4 regions of the Bradyrhizobium sp. LTSPM299 genome follow, and region 1 is predicted to be linked to each of the others. Evidence: predicted binding sites of a transcription regulator. Region 1 holds the regulator's gene; each other region holds the start of a gene.

Region 1 (3,696 bases):
TGCCGAAAGGGCCACAAAATGACCGAGCTCTCCGTTTCGACGAATCCCCCGAGCCATGTTGCTCCGCATTCGCCGCTGCCGGATGCGCCGCCGAAGGTCACGGTGCGCAACCTCAATTTCTATTACGGCGAGCACCACGCGCTGAAGAACATCAATTTGACGCTCGGCACCAACCGCGTCACCGCGTTCATCGGCCCGTCCGGCTGCGGCAAGTCGACTTTGCTGCGCATCTTCAACCGGATGTATGATCTCTATCCGGGTCAGCGCGCCGTCGGCCAGCTGATGCTGGACCAGACCAACATCCTCGACGCCAAGCTCGACCTCAATCTGCTGCGCGCGCGGGTCGGCATGGTATTCCAGAAGCCGACGCCGTTCCCGATGACGATCTACGAGAACATCGCCTTCGGCATCCGCCTCTACGAGAAGATTTCGAAGTCCGAGATGGACGACCGCGTCGAGAAGGCGCTGCGCGGCGGCGCGCTGTGGAACGAGGTCAAGGACAAGCTGAACGCCTCGGGCCTCTCGCTCTCCGGCGGCCAGCAGCAGCGCCTGTGCATCGCGCGCACGGTTGCGGTGCGGCCCGAAGTGATCCTGTTCGACGAGCCGTGCTCGGCGCTCGATCCGATCTCGACCGCCAAGGTCGAGGAGCTGATCCAGGAGCTGTCCGAGGACTACACGATCGCGATCGTCACCCACAACATGCAGCAGGCGGCGCGCGTCTCCGACAAGACCGCCTTCATGTATCTCGGCGAACTGATCGAGTTCGACGACACCAACAAGATCTTCACCTCGCCGAGCGATCGACGTACCCAGGATTACATCACCGGCCGGTTCGGTTGAGGAGATAACACATGGCTTCTGAACATACCGCCAAGGCGTTCGACAGCGACCTGCAGGAACTCACCCGCCTGGTCGCCGAGATGGGCGGCCTGGTCGAGCGCATGATCACCGAGTCGGTCGATGCGTTGATCCGCCGCGACGTCGCGCTCGGCAAGCGTGTCGTCGCCGCCGACATCGAGATCGACAGCCTGCAGCGCGTCATCGAGGAACGCGCGGTTCTGACCATCGCGCGCCGCCAGCCGATGGCGATTGATCTGCGCGAGATCGTCGGCGCGATGCGCGTGGCCACCGACCTCGAGCGGATCGGCGACCTCGCCAAGAACATGGGCAAGCGCGTCGCGGCGCTGGAGAGCGATTTCCAGCCGCTCAAGCTGATCCGCGGCCTGGAGCACATGACCGATCTCGTGCTGTCGCAGGTCAAGTCGGTGCTCGACGCCTATGCGGCGCACGATCTGCCGGCGGCGATGGCGGTCTGGAAGGGCGACGAGGAGGTCGACGCGATCTGCACCTCGCTGTTCCGCGAACTGCTGACCTACATGATGGAAGATCCGCGCAACATCTCGTTCTGCATCCATCTGATGTTCTGCGCCAAGAACATCGAGCGGATCGGCGACCACGCCACCAACATCGCGGAAACCGTCTTCTACATGATCGAAGGCCAGCAAATCATGGACAAGCGTCCGAAGGGCGACATGACCAATTTCGCCACCACGGTTCCGGGCAGTTAATTTCGGTTCGCGTCAGGGCAACGGATCAAGACAGAGAGAGAGAACACAAAGCGATGAGCGCACGCATTCTGGTGGTCGAAGACGAAGAAGCGCTGACGACGTTGTTGCGCTACAACCTCGACGCGGAAGGCTATGACGTCGAGACGGTCGGCCGCGGCGACGACGCCGACACGCGGCTGAAGGAGCGCATTCCCGATCTCGTGGTGCTGGACTGGATGCTGCCGGGCCTCTCCGGCATCGAACTGTGCCGCCGCCTGCGGGCGCGGCCCGAGACCAAGCAGCTGCCGATCATCATGCTGACCGCGCGCGGCGAGGAGAGCGAGCGGGTACGGGGCCTTGCCACCGGCGCCGACGACTACATCGTCAAGCCGTTCTCGGTGCCGGAGCTGTTGGCGCGGGTGAAGGGCCTGCTGCGCCGGGCAAGCCCGGAGCGGCTTGCGACCGTGCTGACCTATGGCGACATCGAGCTCGATCGCGAGAAGCGCCGCGTCGCGCGCTCCGGCCGGCCGATCGATCTCGGCCCGACCGAGTATCGGCTGCTCGAGTTCTTCCTTGAGCATCCCGGCCGCGTGTTCAGCCGCGAGCAATTGCTCGACAGCGTCTGGGGCCGCGACATCTATATCGACGAGCGCACCGTCGACGTGCATATCGGCCGTTTGCGCAAGCTGCTCAATCCGGGCCGCGAGCAGGATCCGATCCGCACCGTGCGCGGCGCGGGCTACGCGCTGGATGACCGTTTTGCCAAGGCCGAGCCGCAGCAGTAAGGCCGCGCGAGCTTTCACAATTGTCGTCCCGGCGAAAGCCGGGGCCCATAACCACAAATCTTGATTGTTGGAATACGCTGGAGCCCCAGCGGGGCACAACCACTCGCGTCGGTCGTTATGGATCCCGGCTTTCGCCGGGATGACGCCGTGGATGGAGTCGGCTTACCTACCGCGTCGGCTTGGGCGCCGGCCGCCGGCGATCATTCGCCGGCTGGTAGGCGATGCGCGAGTGATGTGCGCAATAGGGCAGGCCGCCGAGCGCCTTGCCGCCGCAGAAGAAGAAATCCGGGCTCGACGGATCGCCGACCGGCCAATGGCAGGTTGCCTCGTTCAGCTCGAGCAGCGACAGCCGCTGGCTCATCGGCACGACGTTGTCGTAGGTGACCGGATCGGCCTCCATCTCGACCTCGAAGGCGTGGGCCAGCGCGGTGTTGCCGCGCGACACCGGGCGCGCCACCCGCATCATATGCTGCGCCGGACGTGCCTTGCGTTGCCGCGGCGCGGCCGCGGAAGGCGCCTTGGCACGGCCGGACAGGCCGAGCCGGTGCACTTTGCCGATCACGGCATTTCGCGTCACATTGCCAAGTTCCGCCGCGATCTGGCTGGCGGACAGGCCGGATTCCCAGAGCTTCTTCAGCTGCTCGACGCGATCGTCGGACCAGGTCAATACAGTCATCACATTCATCCCTTCGCCTAGCACCGGCCAATCCTTGGAGCGGTGCTGCGAGCCAAATCTCGAAAAACTCCTGCGGTCAGAATCCCTTGGCCCTCGCCGGGCACGCCTATGCGCCCGAACGTCTACGCAGAACGAAAGGCTACTTAAGGGGTCCAGTACTACCGCACGAGATGTCGTACCCGACAGCCCAAACGCTACAATATGGCGTGACTCTGGCGCAAGAGTCCGCGGTCGCGCGTCCACATGTTCCCACACTTATGCATTGCAATTCCACTTTTCCACCGCACCGGAATGCTCCGGATTGCGCTCGATTCGGACCGCAGGAAGGCCGCTTCCGGCGATTGACAGTTACTGCCCGCAGCATAGAATGCCCGTACGTGCCGCCCGAAAAGGCGGCACGTTTTGTTTTCCGAAGCTGGCTGTTGTCGTGTTGGCGTCAAGGCGCGCGGCAATTGTCGGCCTCAAACCCGTCAGTGATGGTCATGACCAACAGCGCAGCGTCGCATCTGCTTCCCGTCTTCGCCAGGGTCGATCTCGGCTTCGAGCGCGGTGAGGGCGCCTGGTTGATCGCAACCAATGGCGACCGCTATCTCGACTTCACCTCCGGTGTCGCGGTGAACGCCCTTGGGCACGCGCACCCGCATCTGGTCGCGGCGCTGCAGGAGCAGGCGACGAAGCTCTGGCACAT
Region 2 (3,696 bases), on a different contig from region 1:
GCGGCGCCGACGGCGAAGCCGCCGAGGTCGTAGTCGCCGTCCTTGTAGAGGCCCGGCATCTCGGCGGTCTCACCGCCGATCAGCGCGCAGCCGGATTCGCGGCAACCTTCGGCGATTCCCATCACGATCGCCGCCGTGGCCTCGGGGTCGAGCTTGCCGCAGGCGAAATAATCGAGGAAGAACAGCGGCTCCGCGCCCTGCACGACGAGGTCATTGACCGACATCGCCACCAGGTCGATGCCGATGCCGCCATGAATGCCGGTTTCGATCGCGATCTTCAGCTTGGTGCCGACGCCGTCGGTCGCAGCCACCAGGACCGGATCCTTGAAGCCCGCGGCCTTGAGGTCGAACAGCCCGCCGAAGCCGCCGATCTCGGCGTCCGCTCCGGGGCGCGCCGTGGCCCGCACCATCGGTTTGATCAGATCGACCAGACGATTGCCGGCATCGATATCGACGCCCGAATCCGCGTAAGTGAGCCCGTTTTTGCGCTCGGTCATGCCCAATTCCAGATGATCAGCGGCTGGTTACGAGGAATTCCGCCGCCGCGCAATGGCTCGCGGCCCACGCGTCGCGTAACTATGTAGATAACATCCGGCCACTGCACCCAAGAGCCGGATATCGAGTAAAATCAGGCTTGTAGCCGGGAAGCGACCAAGTTGAGTATTCCGAACATCATTACCCTTGGCCGCATCATCCTGGTGCCGGTGATCGTCTGGGCCATCGTCTCCAGCCAGATGGAGATCGCATTCGCGATCTTCGTGATCGCCGGTGTCTCGGACGCAGTCGACGGCTTCCTGGCCAAGCGCTTCAACATGACGAGCGAGCTCGGCGCCCTGCTCGATCCCCTCGCCGACAAGGCGCTGCTGGTTTCGATCTATGTCGCGCTCGGGATCTGGGGCGCGGTGCCACGCTGGATCGTGATCCTCGTGGTGTCGCGCGATATCATGATCGTTTCCGCCGTGATTGTGTCATGGTTGTTCGACAAGCCGGTTGAGATGAAGCCGCTGATGGTGTCGAAGCTGAATACGGTGGCGCAGGTCGCGTTCGCGGCGCTGGTGCTGGCCTCGCTCGGGTTCGGGTTCCGGCCACACCCCTATGACCTGATCCTGATGGGATTCGTCACGACCTTTACTTTGGTTTCCGTCTCCCTCTATCTCGTCGAGTGGGTGCGACACATGAGCACGATCGACGCGCGATAGCTGGTTTGGAGATTTGTGTGGCAGGTAGCGTTCAACCTCGTCAATTGGCCTTGGCATTGCCGCACGAGGAGCGACTGACCCGCGACGACTTCCTCGAGGGTCCGGCCAATGAAGCGGCGCTGGCGCTGATCGATCGCTGGCCCGACTGGCCGAACCGCATCATGCTGCTGGTCGGACCGGAAGGCTCCGGCAAGAGCCATCTGGCCGCGATCTGGGCCGAGCTATCAGGTGCGCGCGCGACCTCGGCGCATGCGCTGACCGCGGATGGCGTGCCTGCGGCGCTCGCAACCGGGGCGCTGGTGGTCGAAGATCTGCGGCCGTCAGATTTCGACGAGCGCGCGATGTTCCATCTGATGAATCTCGCGCGTCAGGACGATGCCTTCGTCCTGATCACCGCACGCATCGCGCCCGCCGCCATCGAGATCGAACTTCGTGACCTTCGCTCGCGGCTGCGCGCGGTGCCGGTGGTGACGCTGTTGCCGCCCGACGATTTGGTGTTTCGCAGCCTGATCCTGAAATTCTGCGCCGACCGCCAAATGACCGTGGACGAGTCGGTCGTGACCTACCTGACCACCCGGATCGAGCGCTCCTATGCCGCCGTCCGGCAGGCGGTCGAATTGCTGGATACCGAAGCGCTGCGGCTGGGCCGGCCGGTCACGCGGGCGCTCGCGGCCGAACTGTTGCGCGATGCCTGAAGCGGTCCCGCCAGACTTGACGACGGAAGCTGGCGGAACATCAATGTCATTGAAACGTCATCGCAATATCACATGGTTTGCGCGGCCTTCGGCTAGACCGCCCCGGCCCCACGCCCCGAATTGGATCGACACTTGATGGACTCGTCGCAAGCTATTGAAATAAAAGACAAAGAGACGGACACCCCGACGGTCCCTGCGATCGCGACCAGCCCCGAGCGATTCATCAATCGCGAACTCTCCTGGCTGCATTTCAATCGCCGGGTGCTCGAGGAATCAGTCAATCTCGGCCATCCCGCGCTGGAGCGCGTCCGGTTTCTGTCGATTTCAGCGAATAACCTTGACGAGTTCTTCATGGTCCGCGTCGCCGGCATCAAGGCGCAGGTCCGCGAAGGGATTGCCGAGCGCAGCCCGGACGGCCTACTGCCGGCGGAACAGCTCGTGATGATCCACAAGTCGGTCTCGCAGCTCGCCTCGGACCAGCAGGCGATCTGGAGCGACCTCCGCACGATCCTGTCCGGGGCCGGCATCCAGCTGGTCGACGGTCGCGACGTCACCAAGTCCGAGCGCACCTGGATCGAGGATCACTTCCTCCACAACATCTTCCCGCTGCTGACGCCGCTGGCGATCGATCCGGCCCACCCGTTCCCTTTCATCCCGAACCTCGGCTTCACCGTGGCGCTGCATCTGGCGCGGGTCTCCGATGGCAAGCCGATGAACGCACTGATCCGCATGCCCGGCAAGATCGACCGCTTCATCCGTATCCCTGTCGCAAAGGACGGCGGCGCGGTGCGGCTGATCACGCTGGAACAGGCGACCGGCCTGTTCATCGGCCGGCTGTTCCCCGGCTACACGGTCAAAGGCCAGGGTGCGTTCCGGATCATCAGAGACTCCGAGCTCGAAATCGAGGAAGAGGCCGAAGACCTTGTCCGCCTGTTCGAGACCGCGCTCAAACGCCGCCGGCGCGGATCGGTGATCCGTCTCGAGATCGAGGCCAAGATGCCGGAAGAGCTGCGCAGCTTCGTGCAGCGCGCGCTGTCGGCGGCGGACGACGAGATCTTCCTGGTCGACGGCGTGCTCGCCATGAACGAGCTGTCGCAGCTCACCCGTCTCGATCGCCCCGACCTTGAATTCCCGTCCTATGTGCCGCGCCATCCCGAGCGCGTGCGCGACCATGGCGGCGACATCTTCGCCGCCATCCGACAGAAGGACCTGGTGGTCCATCACCCCTATGAATCGTTCGACGTCGTCGTCCAGTTCCTGCAGCAGGCGGCGCGCGACCCCGACGTCGTCGCAATCAAGCAGACGCTGTATCGCACCTCGAACAACTCTCCGATCGTGCGGGCCTTGGCGGATGCCGCCGAGGCCGGCAAGTCGGTCACCGCGCTGATCGAACTGAAGGCGCGCTTCGACGAGGAGGCCAATATCCGCTGGGCCCGCGACCTCGAACGCGCCGGCGTGCAGGTGGTTTACGGCTTCATCGAGCTGAAGACCCACGCCAAGCTGTCGATGGTGGTGCGCCGCGAGGGCGGCAGCCTCACGACCTATGTGCACACCGGCACCGGCAACTACCACCCGGTGACCGCGCGCATCTACACCGACGTCTCCTACTTCACCTCGGACCAGATCATCGGCCGCGATGCTGCGCGGGTGTTCAATTACATCACCGGCTATGCCGAGCCGAGCGACATCGAGAAGATGGCTGTGTCGCCGCTGACGTTGCGCAAGCGGATCATCGAACACATCCACGGCGAGATCGCCCATGTCCGCCATGGCCGGCCCGGCATGATCTGGATGAAGATGAA
Region 3 (3,696 bases), on a different contig from region 1:
CGGCGCCACCGGCGCACGGCTGATCGTGACGCTGCTGCATGCGCTGGAGGCGCACGGCCTGAAGCGCGGCGTCGCGGCACTGTGCATCGGCGGTGGCGAAGCCACCGCGATCGCGGTGGAGCGGGTCACGCATTAGACTTGCCGACCGAGTCCGGAAACGAGGGAACCATGTCATTTTAGACGTTGCTCCCTCGTGCTATGTTATCTCGAATTGATTTCCTGTCAGACATCTGGGGCCCAATGATCTCGAACTGGCTTGCTGCAACCCTCGCCCGCCGCAACATCCACTACGGCTGGGTGATGGTCGGTGTCACTTTCCTCGCCGGGCTGATCTCGGCCGGCACCGTCGGCGCGCCCGGCGTCTTCATCGTGCCGCTGCAGAAGGAGTTCGGCTGGTCCACCGCCGAGATTTCCTCCGCGCTGTCGATCCGCTTCATCCTGTTCGGGCTGATGGCGCCGTTCGCTGCCGCGCTGCTGAATCGTTACGGCCTGCGTAACGTGACGCTGGTGGCGCAGCTGATCGTGGTCTCCGGACTGCTTGCCTCGCTCGCCATGACCCATGTCTGGCAGCTGGTGCTGCTGTGGGGCGTCGTGATCGGGATCGGCACCGGCATGACCGCGCTGGTGCTCGGCGCAACCATCGCCGCCCGCTGGTTTGTGGCCCGCCGCGGCCTCGTCGTCGGCATCCTGACCGCGAGCGTCGCGACCGGGCAGCTCGCCTTCCTGCCGCTGCTCGCGACCCTGACCGAGCGCTATGGCTGGCGCGTCGCACTCGCGCTGGTCTGCGTCGTGCTCGGCGTCGCCGCTTTTGCCGTGCTGATGCTGATGCGCGACCGGCCGAGCGATCTCGGCCTGCGGCCATACGGCGATGAAGGCACCGCGCCCTTGCCCGCCCCTCCGCCGGCCAATGCGCCGATCATGTCGGCCGCGCTCGGCACGCTCCGCGACTCCGCGAAGTCGCGGGTGTTCTGGATCCTGTTTGCGACCTTCTTCGTCTGCGGCGCCTCGACCAACGGCCTGGTCCAGGTCCATTTAATCCCGATGTGTCTCGACTACGGCATCCCGCAGGTGCAGGCCGCGAGCCTGCTCGCCGCGATGGGCATCTTCGACTTCTTCGGCACCATCATCTCCGGCTGGCTGTCGGACCGTTATGACAATCGCTATCTGCTGTGCTGGTATTACGGCCTGCGCGGGCTGTCGCTGGTGTGGCTGCCGTTCTCGGACTTCTCGTTCTACGGCCTGTCGCTGTTTGCGATGTTCTACGGGCTCGATTGGATCGCGACCGTGCCGCCAACCGTGCGGCTGACCGCGCAGCGCTTCGGCGCCGAGCGCGCCAACATGGTGTTCGGCTGGATCTTTGCCGGTCATCAGCTCGGCGCCGGCGTAGCCGCGTTCGGTGGGGGCCTGTCGCGGACGCTCTACGCGAGCTACCTGCCGGCGTTCTTCATCGCAGGCGCGCTGTGCGTGTTCGCGTCTGTGATCGTGCTGGCGATCTCGCGGCCGGAGCCACAACCACAGGCGAAACCGGTCGCCGCCTGAAAATATCGGTGGGAGCTACTCCGCAGCAAGGCTAGTCGGCGCGGCTTCGTGAGCTTGCTTGTTGTAGTCGTGCACGACGCGGCCGAACGGCAGCGTCAAATCGGCCAGGAAATGATGCGCACCGATGACGCGCTTGACCGGGAAGTCGGCCACCGGCGCGTTGACATGCGGCACCAGATGCAGCCGGCCGGGCCCGATCCACGAGCCCTTGACCACAATGTCGGTGAGGTTGATCGCGACCAGTTGGCAGATCTCGAGATGGCCATCGACGCCCGGGATCATCTTCAGATTGATCTGCGTCTTCGACAGCGTGGCGCGGGTGACGTCGCCATTGCCGGCCATCGCCTCGTGCTTGTAGCCCATCGTGCCCATGGCGACGAGCTGCCCGGCATATTCCAAAGTGCCGGTCAGCGTGTCCTTGACGATCTCGAGCTTGGGATGGGCGTATTTCTTCGGAAAGCCCCAGATCTCGCGGCCGGCCGCGATCGGCGGATCGTCATCGAGATACATCTGGCAGACGAAATTGACGTCCTCGCCATGCAGCCGCGCCGGGATTACGAGACCGGACTCAGTGTAGCTGCCGAAGCCGGAAGAGTCGGGCATCTTGATCCATTCATAATGCACGATCGGATCGGCGATCGGCTCAAGCGGCTCGGGCAGGCCGGCGCGGATCAATTCCGGATCGGTCTCGTAGGTGATGACGAGGAATTCGCGGTCGACGAAACGATAGGGCCCGGCCGGATAGCTCGGACCGGCAGCCGGCATCGACGGAAGCTTGAGCAGATCTTCCCTGCGCATCGTGAAATCCCCTTGTTTGGAAAAATTGATCGGAGGCTAGCCGCCGAGATTGACAGCGATGTGAGGGATTTCCGTCAGCCGCGTGACCTGACCCGTGTGACCTGCGTTTTGCGGAGAGGCCAATGCTAACCATGCAGGCAAACGCACCAGATGCACCGCGCGCGGGCGGCAGCCTGTCATCACGGCGTCACGGCTGCGCTGAATTCTCGCCGCAAATTGGAGTGCCAGTCATGGACGCGCGATCCCCTCATATCGACGATATCGATCACCAGATGCCGGGCTGGCGGCCCGAGGGGTGCAATCGGGTCGCGCTGGTGCTGCAGGGCGGCGGCGCGCTCGGCGCCTACCAGGCCGGCGTCTATCAGGCGCTGCACGAGGTCAATATCGAGCCGGACTGGGTGTGCGGCGTCTCGATCGGCGCGATCAACTCGGCGATCATCGCCGGCAATCCGCCGGAAAAGCGGCTGGAGCGGCTGCATACGTTCTGGGACCGCATCACCAGCCGCAAGATCTGGCACTACACGCCGGACGGCGACATCTTCCGCAAGGCGCGCAACTTCACCAGTTCAATGATGACGACGACGCTGGGGCAACCCGGCTTCTTCACCCCGCATCAAGCCAATCCATGGTTGAGCCCGACCGGTTCGCGCACCGCCACCAGCTATTACGACACCGCGCCGTTGCGCGAGACGCTGCTTGAGCTGGTCGATTTCGACCGCATCAATTCGAAGACAATGCGCTTCGCAGTCGGCGCCGTGAACGTGCTCTCCGGCAATTTCATCTATTTCGACAATGCTCATGACGAGATCATTCCTGAGCACATCATGGCGAGCGGCGCGCTGCCGCCGGCCCTGCCGATGGTGAAGGTCGGCACCGATCATTTCTGGGATGGCGGCATCGTCTCCAACACGCCGCTGCAGCATCTGCTCGACCAGGAAGACAACGCCAACTCGCTGGTGTTCCAGGTCGACCTGTTCTCGGCTCGCGGCACGCTGCCGCGCGACATCCAGGACGTGATGGCCCGCCACAAGGACATCATGTATTCCTCGCGCACCCGCTACAACACCGACGTCTACCGCAAGACCTATAGCCTGCGCACCGCCCTGCACAACGCGCTGGCAAAAATCCCTGACGATCAATTGTCCGAGGAAGAGCGCCAGCTCAAGAAATCCAACAGCAAGCTGCCGGGGATCACGCTGCTGCAACTGATCTATCAGCAGAAGGCCTATGAGGGCGACGCCAAGGACCACGAATTCTCCGGCACCTCGATGCGCGAGCACTGGGCCAGCGGACATGAGGACACCAAGCGCTCGCTGAAGCGGCGCGACTGGATCAAGATGCCCGAGAGCGGCATGGGCA
Region 4 (3,696 bases), on a different contig from region 1:
CGGCCGGCAGGTTCATGCTCCGCGACGGCCAGTGCACGAGATAGAGGTCGACGTGGTCGAGACGCAGTTTCTTCAGGCTGGTGTCGAAGGCTTTTCGGATCGCATCGGGCGCCAGATTCTCGTGCCAGACCTTCGTGGTCACGTGCAAATCCTTGCGCGCCACTTTGGAAGCTGCGATCGCGGCCCCGATCGGCTCCTCATTGGCGTACATTTCGGCGGTGTCGATATGCCGGTAGCCGAGCCCGAGCGCGCTCTCGACCGCCGCGCGGCCGGCATCCCCCTGCATGCGGAAGGTGCCGAGCCCCAGCCGGGGCACGCTGATGCCCTGTGTTTGCAGATTTTCCATGGATAACTCCTGAAGAGATGCAGGCCACTGGGGGGATCAGCGGCGTCACACGAACAATCGATTGCGGGACGTGATGAAATGGCAGGGCTGCCGGTGCGTAACTTGCCTGCAAATCCGCCGACAGGGCAAGATATCCGCCATCAAGATGTCGCGACTGAAATTGGTCGCTCAGATGTGCTGCGCCATGATCTGGCCGGGCCGCGCGTCCGGCCGTGGCGGGATATCGACCGACCAGAGGTCGTGGTTGTCGACGTCCTTCAGCGTCACCGTCATCACGGAGGTTTTGCCGTCGATGTCGACGCGGCCGAAGAATTGCAGCCCGAAGCACGGCGCAAGGTTGTCTCCCTGCTCGGCGCTGCAGCCCTTCTGATACATCGACTTGGGACCAAAGGTGTTGTCGAGTTCGCCCGGCGACCAGGTGCCTGCATGCAACGGGCCGGAGACGAATTCCCAGAACGGCTCGAAATCCTGGAACACCGCGCGGTTCGGGTCGTAGTGATGCGCGGCAGTGTAGTGCATATCAGCAGTAAGCCACACTGTGTTGCGGATGCCGGCGCGTTTCATGAATGACAGCAAATCGGCGATCTCGTGCTCGCGCCGCGAGGGCGGCCCGTCGCCGAGCGCGACCGCATCCAGGCTGATCAAGCCGATCGGCAGATCCGCCGCGATCACCTTCCAGGTCGCATCCGACGCCACCAGTTCGCGCTTCAGCCAGGCGAGCTGGCTCTGGCCGAGAATGAACGTCTGGTCCGGATCGCCCTCTTTGTTCCAGGTGGAATCGCGGTAGGAGCGCATGTCGATGACGAACACGTCGAGCAGCGGCCCATAGGCGATCTTGCGATAGACCCGGCCGTCGCGCTCCGGCATCAGCCGCATCGGCATGAATTCGTGGAAGGCGCGGCGCGCCCGCGCCACCAGCTGTGACGTCCCATCCTGATCGTAGCCCGTCGCATCAGTAGTGCCGATCGGCGACCAGTCGTCGGCCACCTCGTGATCGTCCCATTGCGCAAACATCGGCACTTCCGAATGGAAGGCGCGGAAATTATCGTCGAGCCAGTTGTATTTGTAGTTGCCGCGAAACTGGTCGAGGCTGTGCGCGACGACGGATTTTTCCTCAGTGACGATGTTTCGCCAGACTTCGCCGTTCGGGAGTTCCAGCTTCGACGGCACCGTGCAGTCGGCATAGATGTGATCGCCGGAATGGATGAAGAAATCGGGGCGCTCGTTCAGCATGGTACGGTAGCTGCGCATGCCGCCGCGCGCGGGATCGATACCCCAGCCCTGACCCGCAACATCGCCGGACCAGACGAACGAGACCGAACGCCGATCGACCGGCGCGGTGCGAAAACGTCCGACGCGGCTCTCGCCGGCGACGCCATCGTGATCGTCGAAGCGCACGCGATAGAAGATATCCTGACCGGGCGGGAGACCATCGAGCAGCAGTTTTGCGGTGAAGTCGCGGTCGGGCAGCGCGTCGGTCGACGTCGCGCGCAGGATATTCGCGAAGCTTTCGGTGGTGGAGCATTCCACTTGCATCCGCGCCGCGCGATCGGCGCGCGCCCAGATCACTGCGGAATCAGAGGCGACGTCGCCGGACTGGATGCCGGCAATCTGCGGGCGATCCGCGGCACGGCTGAGATAAGGTCGTGCAAGAGAGCCCAATCCCGCCAACGCGGCCGTAGACGCCGAGCGTACCAGGAGCTGACGCCGGGTGAGACCTCGCATCCGCGCGGAAATCGCTATCGCCATCGAAAGACCTTCGTCGAATCACGACGAAGGTTTTGCCTGCGCTGCTTGACTCCCGGCTTACGGTTTTACGACAGCGGGATGACTCTCGGGAGGGCCCGAAAGCCGAGCGCTCGAAGCCGAACCCGTCACCCTGAGGAGGCCGCGAAGCGGCCGTCTCGAAGGGCGCACGGCCCGATGTGGCCGCGCATCCTTCGAGGCTCGCTCCGCTCGCACCTCAGGATGACGGGTCTAATCTGAGCGCCTCACCGCCGCCAGCCACAGATACCGCCGGACTTGCACGGCCAGGTCTGGATCCGGATATCGCGTGCTTCCGCATCGAGCGGGTTGGTATGCCGCCGCGCGAGCTTTGCACGCGCGGGAACGCGCGCGATCTTGCGCGGCTGCTCAGCCGGCGCCATCACCCTGGTCGTACGCACCGGCTTCCGCAGCTTGACCTGCGGCTGCACGACCTTTGGCTCAACGCTCGCCTGCGCGTCATTGCGACGCTCGGAATTCGCCTCGACCGCCACCGGCTCAAACTGCGCCGGCGGACCGAGCCGCTTCGGCGACAGCACGGCCGTGGACAGATCGAGGCCGAAGAATTCGCTCGGTCGGTACTCGTCAGCGAACGCCACGCCACCCAACGCCAGGAGCACGGTACAAACGGCTGCAACAAAAGCACTTTTCAGGACCATGAAACGGCCTCCTGAAATCACTCAAAGGGAACATCGATCATGTAGGAACCCGGCCGCGCAAATCCAACCGATGCTGCGGGCAGGGTTACCAGTCAACCATGACTTCAGCGGAAGGTTCCCGTAAGGCCCCTCCGCGCTACTCGGCAGCCTGCGCCACCGGCTGGCCGATCGCGCTTTCCAGCCGCGCGCATTCGGCGCGGTAGCGAGCGACACCGGCTTCCTTGATGTGGCCATAGCCGCGCACGAGATCGGCCGTCCTGGCCAGCGCGGTCAAGCGCGGCAGATCGACCGTCTTGCCGTCGAGATGACGCAGGATCATCGCCGCATAGTCGACCGGCAATGCACGCTCCATCTTCCGCTCTGCGGTGTAGCCGAAGATGTCGAACGCGGTGCCGCGCAAGCCCTTCAGCCGCGCCAGCAGACCGAACGACTTGAACACCCATGGGCCGAATTCGCGCTTCCGCAGATGCCCGGTGACGGGATCGCGTTGCGCCAGCAGTGGCGGCGCGAGCAGCACCTTGAGCCCGGAATCGCCCTCGAACTGCTCCTTCAGCGCCCGCGCGAACTCACCATCGGAATAGAGCCGCGCGACCTCGTACTCGTCCTTGTAGGCCATCAGCTTGAACAGGCCCTTTGCGAAGGCCTCGGTCAGGTCCTGCGAGCCGGGAGCCGCCGTGGACTCGGCGGCGCGCACACGCGCGACGTCGGCGAGATAGCGCTTTGAGTAAGCCTCGTCCTGATAGTCGACGAGGGTTTTGGCACGAAGCGCGATGGCCTCGTCCAGCGACCGCTTCACGGGCGTAGCGCCTCCGCTCTTGAAGCGCGCGGCGCTGACAACGCGCGGCAAATCGTGCGCAGCAAGCCGCCCCCACGAGAACGCCGTCTTGTTCATCTCGATCGCTGCGCCATTGAGCTCGATCGCCTTCA

Evidence for each region. Region 1 encodes PhoB, which activates phosphate uptake and scavenging genes when phosphate is short. Its sites were predicted from a motif close to TGTCATNNANCTGTCAT; they were not measured.
Region 2: the regulator PhoB is predicted to act here: its motif matches at 1,939-1,955, upstream of UP10_RS16595 (RNA degradosome polyphosphate kinase).
Region 3: the regulator PhoB is predicted to act here: its motif matches at 2,512-2,528, upstream of UP10_RS20465 (acetoacetate decarboxylase).
Region 4: the regulator PhoB is predicted to act here: its motif matches at 2,163-2,179, upstream of UP10_RS10605 (alkaline phosphatase D family protein).

The regions. Positions count from the first base shown of each region.
Region 1 covers NZ_JYMU01000058.1:14,561-18,256, reverse strand. Annotated here, with positions in the region: gene pstA (phosphate ABC transporter permease PstA) at 1-22, shown strand, start outside; gene pstB (phosphate ABC transporter ATP-binding protein PstB) at 19-840, shown strand; gene phoU (phosphate signaling complex protein PhoU) at 852-1,568, shown strand; gene phoB (phosphate regulon transcriptional regulator PhoB) at 1,622-2,332, shown strand; gene UP10_RS29140 (GcrA family cell cycle regulator) at 2,499-3,008, opposite strand; gene UP10_RS29135 (aspartate aminotransferase family protein) at 3,491-3,696, shown strand, end outside.
Region 2 covers NZ_JYMU01000027.1:74,595-78,290, forward strand. Annotated here, with positions in the region: gene purM (phosphoribosylformylglycinamidine cyclo-ligase) at 1-497, opposite strand, end outside; gene UP10_RS16585 (CDP-alcohol phosphatidyltransferase family protein) at 657-1,199, shown strand; gene UP10_RS16590 (P-loop NTPase family protein) at 1,217-1,894, shown strand; gene UP10_RS16595 (RNA degradosome polyphosphate kinase) at 2,030-3,696, shown strand, end outside.
Region 3 covers NZ_JYMU01000039.1:89,620-93,315, forward strand. Annotated here, with positions in the region: gene UP10_RS20455 (acetyl-CoA C-acyltransferase) at 1-136, shown strand, start outside; gene UP10_RS20460 (MFS transporter) at 241-1,539, shown strand; gene UP10_RS20465 (acetoacetate decarboxylase) at 1,555-2,337, opposite strand; gene UP10_RS20470 (patatin-like phospholipase family protein) at 2,568-3,696, shown strand, end outside.
Region 4 covers NZ_JYMU01000016.1:33,513-37,208, reverse strand. Annotated here, with positions in the region: gene UP10_RS10610 (aldo/keto reductase) at 1-346, opposite strand, end outside; gene UP10_RS10605 (alkaline phosphatase D family protein) at 515-2,095, opposite strand; gene UP10_RS10600 (hypothetical protein) at 2,338-2,769, opposite strand; gene UP10_RS10595 (indolepyruvate ferredoxin oxidoreductase family protein) at 2,906-3,696, opposite strand, start outside.